2 linked regions of the Acuticoccus sp. I52.16.1 genome follow. The protein of the gene in region 1 interacts with the protein of each later gene in a pairwise test. Links are inferred from orthologs where the notes say so. Each region holds a gene or a part of one and is shown on either strand. Other genes may lie near its edges.

Region 1 (5,258 bases):
CATGATCGGCGAGATCGGCGGCTCGGCCGAAGAGGATGCCGCCCAGTTCATCGCCGACGAGGCGAAGAAGGGCCGCAAGAAGCCGATGGCGGGCTTCATCGCCGGCCGCACCGCGCCTCCGGGCCGCACCATGGGCCACGCCGGCGCGGTGATCTCCGGCGGCAAGGGCGGCGCCGAAGACAAGATCGCGGCGATGGAAGCGGCCGGCATCAAGGTGTCTCCCTCCCCGGCGCAGCTCGGCAAGACGCTGGTCGAGGTGCTCAAGGGCTGAGCCCCACGGCCGGTTTGCGGCCGAGGCGACCGCCGCGCGCCGTCGGCGGCGCCGGCGGCGACGGGCTCTCCCGCCGCCGCCCACGCCTGGCGATCGTGGCAGGACGACGAGGCACCGCGCCGCGAGACGCACACGAGGGGATCGGATGGCGCATCCACTGGCGACGAACAGCGATCCGTTCGCACTGCGACGCTTCGTCGACGCGCAGCGGCACGACTACGCGACCGCGCTGCGCGAATTGCAGAACGGCGCCAAACGAACGCACTGGATCTGGTACGTCTTCCCGCAGCACGCCGCACTCGGCGTCTCGCTCAACGCGCGCCGCTACGGCATCGTCTCACTGGGCGAGGCGCGCGCCTACCTCGCCCATCCCGTCCTCGGCCCCCGCCTGATCGAGGCGTGCGAGGCCGCCCTCGCATCCGGCGTCGGCGACGCGCACCGTCTGTTCGGCAGCCCGGACGACATGAAGGTGCGCTCCAGCCTCACCCTCTTCCTCGCCGCCGACCCGACCCTCGACGCGCCGCAGCGCGCACTGAGGACGTTCTACGGCGGCCAGTCCGACGAAAAGACGCTCGCCCTCCTCGCCGACGAGATGCCGCGCGCGCACGCCGGCCGGTCATGAGCCGGGTCGCCGCACGCGGCCATCGAGGCGGCGCCGGCGCACGGGGCAGCGACAGCCGGCCGCGCCCCATGCGCGCCTCATGACGGCCGTTTCCAAGCCCGGTGCAAGGAAGTGACTTGACTGTGGCTCACTCGCGGCGCCTAGACGGTTCAGATTCCGCCCGAAAGCCCCTATGTTGACGGGGCATCAAACTCACGGACCCTGCCATGGCTCGCCAAGACGCGAACGCCGCGTTCCTCAACTCCTCTTTTCTCTACGGCGGCAACGCTGAGTACCTCGAGCAGCTCTACGCCAGGTACCAGGTCGACCCCACCTCGGTCGACGCGGGCTGGCAGACCTTCTTCGCCGAGATGAAAGACGACGGCCACGCCGTCGAAGTCCAGGCCAACGGGCCGCGCTGGGCCCGGTCGGACTGGCCGGTGCCGCTCAACGGCGAGCTGGTCTCCGCGCTCGACGGCGACTGGGGCGAGATCGAGACGCGCGTCACCGAGAAGGTCGCGCAGAAGGCGCAGAAGACCGGCGCCGACGTCTCGCAGTCGGACCTGAGGCGCGCCGCGCGCGACTCGGTGCGCGCCATCATGATGATCCGCGCCTACCGCATGCGCGGGCACTACCACGCCAACCTCGACCCGCTCGGCATCACCGGCATGCGCGACGAGGAGCTGCGCGCCCAGGCCTACGGCTTCACCGAGGCCGACCTCGACCGCCCGATCTTCCTCGACAACGTGCTCGGCCTCGAGTTCGCGACCGTGCGCCAGATGATCGACATCCTGGAGCGCACTTACTGTCAGACGATGGGCGTGGAGTTCATGCACATCTCCGACGGTTACGAGAAGGGCTGGCTGCAGGAGCGCATCGAGGGGCCGGACAAGGGCATCGCCTTCACGCTGGAGGGCCGCAAGGCGATCCTCAACAAGCTGGTCGAGGCGGAAGGGTTCGAGAAGTTCCTCGGCGTCAAGTACACCGGTACCAAGCGCTTCGGCCTCGACGGCGGCGAGGCGGTGATCCCGGCGCTGGAGCAGATCATCAAGCGCGGCGGCAACCTCGGCGTGCGCGACATCGCCATCGGCATGGCCCACCGCGGCCGCCTCAACGTGCTCGCCCAGGTGATGGGCAAGCCGCTGCGCGCCATCTTCCACGAGTTCAAGGGCGGCTCGTTCAAGCCCGACGAGGTCGAGGGTTCGGGCGACGTGAAGTACCACCTCGGTGCCTCGTCCGACCGCGAGTTCGACGGCAACTCGGTCCACCTGTCGCTGACCGCCAACCCCTCGCACCTCGAAATCGTCGACCCCGTCGTGCTCGGCAAGGTCCGAGCGAAGCAGGACCAGTTCGACGATACCGAGCGGACGCAGGCGATGGCGCTCCTGCTGCACGGTGACGCGGCCTTCGCCGGCCAGGGCGTCGTCGCGGAGTGCTTCGGCCTGTCGGGCCTCAAGGGGCACCGTACCGGCGGCTCGATCCACGTCATCGTCAACAACCAGATCGGCTTCACGACGAACCCGCACTTCTCGCGCTCGTCGCCCTACCCGTCCGACGTCGCCAAGATGATCGAGGCGCCGATCTTCCATGTGAACGGCGACGATCCGGAAGCGGTCGTCTACGCCGCCAAGATCGCAACCGAGTTCCGGCAGAAGTTCCACAAGCCGGTCGTGATCGACATGTTCTGCTACCGCCGGTTCGGCCACAACGAGAGCGACGAGCCCTCGTTCACCCAGCCGATCATGTACAAGAAGATCCGCCAGCACCCCTCCACGCTGGAGATCTACGGCAAGCGTCTCGTCGACGAGGGCGTCGTCTCCGCCGACGAAGTCGACAAGATGAAGAACGATTGGCGCGAGCATCTCGACGCCGAGTTCGAGGCCGGCCAGTCGTTCCTGCCCAACAAGGCCGATTGGCTGGACGGGCGCTGGAAGGCGATCAAGCCGGGCGAGGACGCCGAGGACCCGCGCCGCGGCAACACCGGCGTCGACATGGACGAGTTGAAGTCGATCGGCGAGGCGCTGGCCGCCGTGCCGGAGGGCTTCCACATCCATCGCACCGTCGGCCGCTTCATGGACAACCGGCGCAAGATGATCGAGACCGGCGAGGGCGTCGACTGGGCGACCGCGGAGGCGCTGGCCTTCGGCACCCTCCTCAAGGAAGGCTACCCGGTCCGCCTGTCCGGCCAGGACTGCGAGCGCGGCACGTTCTCGCAGCGCCACTCGGTTCTCTACGACCAGGAGACCGAGGACCGGTACATCCCGCTCAACAACCTGGGCGGCGAGCAGAAGCGCTACGAGGTCATCAATTCGATGCTCTCCGAGGAGGCGGTGCTCGGCTTCGAGTACGGCTATTCGCTGGCCGAGCCGGATTGCCTGACCCTGTGGGAGGCCCAGTTCGGCGACTTCGCCAACGGTGCGCAGGTGGTGTTCGACCAGTTCATCTCGTCGGGCGAGCGCAAGTGGCTGCGCATGACGGGCCTCGTTTGCCTGCTGCCGCACGGCTACGAGGGCCAGGGGCCGGAGCACTCCTCCGCCCGCCTGGAGCGCTGGCTGCAGATGTGCGCCGAGGACAACATGCAGGTCGCCAACTGCTCGACCCCGGCGAACTACTTCCACATCCTGCGCCGGCAGCTGAAGCGCGACGTGCGCAAGCCGCTGATCCTGATGACGCCGAAGTCGCTGCTGCGCCACAAGCGCGCGGTCTCCAGCCTCGACGAGCTGGGCCCGGATTCGACCTTCCACCGCGTCCTGCCGGACGATGCGCAGGTGGGCCGCACCGGCGACTTCAAGCTCGCCAAGGACGAGGAGATCCGCCGCGTCGTGCTGTGCTCCGGCAAGGTCTACTACGACCTCCTGGAGGCCCGCGAGGAGCGTGAGCAGAACGACGTCTACCTGCTGCGGGTCGAGCAGCTCTACCCGTTCCCGGCCAAGTCGGTGATCACCGAGCTGCGGCGTTTCCCCAATGCGGAGCTGGTGTGGTGTCAGGAGGAGCCGGCCAACATGGGCTCCTGGTCCTTCGTGCAACCCTACCTCGACTGGTGCCTGGGGCAGACCAAGATGGCCAACGACCGTCCGCGCTATGCCGGCCGGCCCGCGGCGGCCTCCCCGGCGACGGGTCTCGCCCGGCGCCACCAGCAGCAGCTCGAAGCGTTCCTGGACCAGGTCTACGGTTAAACGTAGGCCTTTACGAAGACGGGCCGATAACTTGGCGTTGCGCTTGCTTCGCGAAGTCGATCGGTCCACAACGCCACGGCTCGGTGCGGGTTTTGCGGCCGCCGCACCGACCTGATGAATCGCCGCCGCGACAGATGCGACAAGAGCGCCATGACCGAAATTCGCGTCCCGACTCTGGGTGAGTCCGTCACCGAAGCCACGATCGCCAAGTGGTTCAAGGCCGAGGGGGACTCGGTCGCGGCGGATGAGCCGCTGCTCGAGCTCGAAACCGACAAGGTCTCGGTCGAGGTTCCCGCCCCAGCCGCCGGCACGCTGTCGGAAATCACCGCCAAGGACGGCGAGACGGTCGAGGTCGGCGCACTGCTCGGCCAGATCGCCGAGGGCGCCGGCGGGGCCAAGCCCGCCCCGAAGGCCGGCGCCAAAGCCGACGCCCCGGCAGCGAACGCCAAATCCGAAGCGCCCAAATCCGAGGCGCCGAAGTCCGAGGCGCCCGCCGGCAACGGCGCCGCGCCGTCCGGCGGCGGCACCGAAGTGCGCGTCCCCAGCCTCGGCGAAAGCGTGACCGAGGCGACGGTCGCCCGCATCATCAAGGGCGAAGGCGAGAGCGTCGGCGCCGACGAGCCGCTCGTCGAGCTCGAGACCGACAAGGTCAGCGTCGAAGTCCCCGCGCCGACCGGCGGCACGATCGTCAGCCTGGCGGTCAAGGAAGGCGACACGGTCGAGGTCGGCGGCCTGATCGGCACGATCAGCGGCTCGGGCGCCGCGGCGGGTGCCAAGCCCGCCCCGGCCAAGGCGGCCGAGGCTCCCAAGACCTCCGCGTCCTCCAGCGAAATGCCCCCCGCCCCCTCCGCCAAGAAGGCGATGGCCGAGGCGGGCCTGTCGCCCGACCAGGTGCAGGGCACCGGCAAGCGCGGCCAGATCCTGAAGGGCGACGTGCTCGGCGCCATCGAGGGCGGGGCCACCGCGCCCGCCGCCAAGGCCGCCCCGGCGCAACAGTCCCGCGCGCCCTCCCCGGCCGGGGATGCGGACCGCGAGGAGCGCGTGCCGATGACGCGCCTGCGCCGCACCATCGCCAAGCGGCTGAAGGACGCGCAGGACACCGCCGCGATGCTGACGACGTTCAACGACGTCGACATGTCCGCGGTGATGGATCTGAGGAAGCAGTACAAGGACGTCTTCGAGAAGAAGCACAGCGTCAAGCTCGGCTTCA
Region 2 (4,245 bases), 2.6 Mb from region 1 along the record:
CGAGAATGGCGGCATCACCCACTCCGAGAGCCAGGCCTACGGGATGGCCATCGCCTACGATGCCAACGACGCCGAGACCTTCGACCGGATCTGGACGTGGACGCGCGATACCCTTCGCAACGCCGACGGGCTGCACGCCTGGCGCTACGAGCCCGGCCGCGGCGTGGTCGACCGCAACAACGCCACCGACGCGGACCTGATCATCGCGGCGATGCTCAGCCTCGCCGCCAAGCGCTGGAACCGGGGCGACTACCTCCGCGCCGCGGTGCAGACCGCGAGCACACTCGGCGATGCGGTGCTGCTGCGCCACGAGGGGGTCGTCGTCATGCTGCCGGGCCGCAGCGGCTTCACCCGGCCCTCGCAGCCGGACGGACCGGTGGTGAACCTCTCCTACTACCACTTCGACGTGATGCGCATCGTCGCCGACCTCGACCCGTCGCACCCCTGGGACGAAGCGATTTCGGCCGGGCTGGACTTCTATGAACGGGTGGTCGACGCGTGGATCCCCAGCGACTGGACCTCCGTGGCCGATCCGCAGAGCCCGGTTCCGGCCGAGCGCTTCCCGCGGCGCGCGTCCTACGATGCGGTGCGCGGCCCCATCAACCTCCTGGCGATCCCGTGGGACAGGCAGGGCGAGCTCCTGCGGATCGTCGACCGCCGCTTCGCCAGCCATGGCGCGGTCCCCGGCATCTACGATCCGCACCGCGGCGTGCGCACGGCGGACCTCGCGGGCACCGGCTACGAGCTGATCGCCGCTGCCGTCCACTGCGCGGCGACCGGGACGCAGGTGCCGATGCGGTTCTTCGCGTTCCGCCCCGAAACCTACTTCAGCTCCGCGCTCCAGCTCCTGGTGATCCACCAGCTCTACACCAAGTATCCCCGCTGCATCCCGATCTGACCGGGCTGCCACACGAGGGTCGCGGGAGGGTCGGGGGGCCGCATGTCGCGCTTGCCTTCGGCGCGGCGGTGACGATAGTTCCGGCCATGCTGACGATCCGCAACCTCACCTACCGTATCGACGGGCGCACCCTCCTCGAGGGCGCCGACGCGACCGTGCCCGCGGGGGCCAAGGTCGGCCTCGTGGGCCGCAACGGCTGCGGAAAGACCACCCTCTTCAACCTCATCTGCGGCGAGCTGTCCCCCGAATCGGGCGATATCTCCCTCGCCGAGGGCCAGCGCATCGGCCGCGTCGAGCAGGAGGCGCCCGGCAACGACGCGACCTTGATCGAGACCGTGCTCGCCGCCGACACCGAGCGCGCCGCGCTGCTGGTCGAGGCCGAGACCGCGACCGACCCCCACCGCATCGGCGAGATCCACAACCGCCTCGCCGACATCGACGCCTACTCCGCCGAATCGCGCGCCGCCTCGATCCTCGCCGGCCTCGGGTTCGACGACGCGGCGCAGAAGCGGCCGTGCTCGGCGTTCTCCGGCGGGTGGCGGATGCGGGTCGCGCTGGCGGCGATCCTCTTCCTGCAACCGGACCTGTTGCTGCTCGACGAGCCGACCAACTACCTCGACCTCGAAGGGACGGTCTGGCTGGAGACCTACCTGCAACGCTACCCGCACACCGTCATCGTCATCAGCCATGACCGCGACATGCTGGATTCGGTCGCCCGGCAGATCATCCACGTCGACAACGGCAAGCTCGTCCCCTACCGCGGCAACTACTCCGAGTTCGAGCGCCAGCGGCGCGAGCGGGCCGAGGCGAAGGCGCGGCAGATCGAGCGGCAGGCGGCCGAGCGGGAACACCTGCAGGCCTTCGTCGACCGTTTCCGCGCCAAGGCCTCGAAGGCCAAGCAGGCGCAGAGCCGCGTCAAGAGGCTCGAAAAGATGAAGTCGCTGGAGCCGATCCTCGACGAGACGATGCCGCCGATCCGCATCCCCTCGCCCAAGCGCCAGCTCTCGCCGCCGATCATCGCCGCCGACCGCGTCGTCCTCGGCTACGACGGCAAGTCGGTGCTGCGGCGGGTCAACATCCGCGTCGACGACGACGACCGGATCGCGCTTCTGGGCGCCAACGGCAACGGCAAGTCGACGCTCGCCAAGATGCTGGCCGGGCGGCTCGATCCGATGGACGGCTCCGTCACGCGGGCCGATCGGATGAAGATCGCCTACTTCGCCCAGCACCAGCTCGACGAGCTGCGGCCGAAGGAGACGCCGGTCGAGCACGTCCAGGCGCGGCTGAAGTTCGAGGAAGACGAGAAGGACGTACGCGCCCGCATCGCCCAGATGGGCCTCGCCGGCGAGAAGATGGACACGCCCGCCAGGGACCTCTCCGGCGGCGAGCGGGCCAAGCTGCTCCTCGGCCTGGCGACCATGGGCGGCGCCAACCTCCTCATCCTCGACGAGCCGACCAACCACCTCGACATCGACTCGCGCGCCGCCCTGGTGGACGCCATCAACGGCTACGAGGGCGCGGTGATCCTCATCAGCCACGACCGCTACCTGGTCGAATCGTGCGTCGACCGGCTGTGGCTCGTGGCCGACGGCACCGTCGACGCGTTCGACGACGACATGGAGGCCTATCGCGCGCTCATCCTCGGCAACGCGCGCAAGGGCAAGGGGGACGACAAGCCCGGCGACAAGCCGAGCGCCGCCGACCGCCGCCGCGAGGCCGCCGAGGCGCGCGCCCAGCTCGCCCCCTTGCGCAAGAAGGTGCAGGCGGCCGAGAAGGACATCGCCCGGGCCGAAGGCGAAATCGCCAAACTCGACGCCAAGCTGGAAGACCCGGACCTCTACACCAGGGACCCGGCCAAGGCGACGCAGCTCTCCAAGGCACGGGCCGACTGGGTGCGCGCGCGCGAATCCGCCGAGGAGGCATGGCTGGAAGCGTCCGAGGCCTACGAGGCGGCCGAGGCCGGTACCGCACTCGCCGGCTGAGCGCCACGCCTTCACGTGCGGACAACCTGTGTGGCCCTATTGATGGCGGGCAGCATTTCCTCGCTTTATTGATGAGTGCGGAGCGGAAGCTGCCGCGACGCCGGCGGGAAGACCGGCGAGCGGCCGCGTCGGCCGGTGCGGCGCCACGGCACCAGCGCCCCCGGCGGCGGCCCGAGCGCCGAGGAGAGGGACGGATGAGACGAGCCGCGATCTTATGTGCCGCCCTGATCGTCGTCGCCGGCATCGTGCCGGCTGCGGCGCAGCGGCTACCGCCGCAGAAGGACGACCGCTTCGCCTATCCGGGCGTGCTCGTTTCCGAAGACGGCGGCGCCTACCGCGTCATCGACTACGACGAGATGCGCGACGTGAACCGGCGCGACGCGGTGCCGGAGCGGCGTGTCCACTCGCAATATATCTCGCTCGGAATCCGGCGCAATCAGGCCGATATCCTCGCCCGGACCGACGCGGGGGACGTGATGCACGTCGCCGTCGGCCGGCGCACCGGGTCGAAGCTCATCGTCATCTACATCCACGGCCAGGGCGGCAGCCGCAAGCAGGGCGTCGACGACCTGATGTTCGGCGGCAACTTCAACCGCATCAAGAACATGGTCGCCGCGGCCGGGGGCGTCTACCTCTCGCCGGACTTCGCCAACTTCGGTGCCAAGGGGGCCGCCCAGGTCGCCGCCCTCATCAAGGTCTACCGCGCCACAGCGCCCAACGCGCCGGTCTTCGTCGCGTGCGGGTCGATGGGCGGGGCGATCTGCTGGCTGCTGTCGCGCGACCCGGCCGTCGCGCCGATGCTGGGCGGGCTCCTGCTGCTCGGCTCCTTCCCCGATCCCGACTTCACCGAGAGTCCCGCCTTCCGCGACCGCGTGCCCATCCTCCTCGCGCAGGGGAGCGCCGACCCGGTGATGCCCGTCGCCAAGACCGAGGCCTTCTACCGCTCCATCCGCGCCGCCGCCCCGGACTATCCGGTCCGCATGCTGCGCTTCGAAACCGGCAAGCACGGCACGCCGATCCGCATGACCGACTGGCGCGAGACGATCAACTGGATGCTGTCGGCCAAGTAGAACGGGGCGCGGCCCGCCCGTCAGGCCGCCCGGTGGTGACCCGTCAGCGCGCGGTCGACCGCCGCCCGGCAATGCAGCTCGGTGGTGGAGAAAGCCGGCAGCGGCGATTGTTCGGGGCTGATCAGCAGCGGGATCTCGGTGCAGGCGAGCGCCACGCAGTCGGCACCGCGCGCGCCGAGATCCTCGATCACGCCCCGGTAGAGCGCACGGGTCCGGTCGAGAAAGCGGTTGTGCACCAGCTCGTCGTAGATGCTCTCGTGGATGAAGCGCTTCTCCGCCTCGACCGGGATCACCG

Evidence for each region. The genes of interacting proteins can lie anywhere in the genome.
Region 2: the proteins of MRB58_RS16325 (region 1) and MRB58_RS04600 interact in binary tests that used the Escherichia coli proteins (3 or more experiments, as listed by UniProt). The link is inferred for Acuticoccus sp. I52.16.1 from one-to-one orthologs.

What each region holds. Positions count from the first base shown.
Region 1 is NZ_CP094828.1:3,620,425-3,625,682, reverse strand. What follows is about bases 723-4,248. They hold MRB58_RS16325 (2-oxoglutarate dehydrogenase E1 component), read left to right. Parts: upstream 723-1,099; coding sequence 1,100-4,048; downstream 4,049-4,248. Other genes in these bases: odhB (2-oxoglutarate dehydrogenase complex dihydrolipoyllysine-residue succinyltransferase), read left to right, coding at 4,199-4,248; MRB58_RS16330 (DUF1810 domain-containing protein), read left to right, coding at 723-893. Outside these bases: sucD (succinate--CoA ligase subunit alpha), read left to right, coding at 1-271; more of MRB58_RS16330, read left to right, coding at 417-722; more of odhB, read left to right, coding at 4,249-5,258. UniProt on the Escherichia coli protein: E1 component of the 2-oxoglutarate dehydrogenase (OGDH) complex which catalyzes the decarboxylation of 2-oxoglutarate, the first step in the conversion of 2-oxoglutarate to succinyl-CoA and CO(2).
Region 2 is NZ_CP094828.1:1,023,055-1,027,299, forward strand. Bases 528-3,432 are described here. They hold MRB58_RS04600 (ABC-F family ATP-binding cassette domain-containing protein), read left to right. Parts: upstream 528-984; coding sequence 985-2,880; downstream 2,881-3,432. Other genes in these bases: MRB58_RS04595 (glycosyl hydrolase family 8), read left to right, coding at 528-898; MRB58_RS04605 (S9 family peptidase), read left to right, coding at 3,075-3,432. Also shown: more of MRB58_RS04595, read left to right, coding at 1-527; more of MRB58_RS04605, read left to right, coding at 3,433-3,950; MRB58_RS04610 (aspartate/glutamate racemase family protein), read right to left, coding at 3,971-4,245. UniProt on the Escherichia coli protein: Genetic data indicate it may be involved in ribosome assembly or function.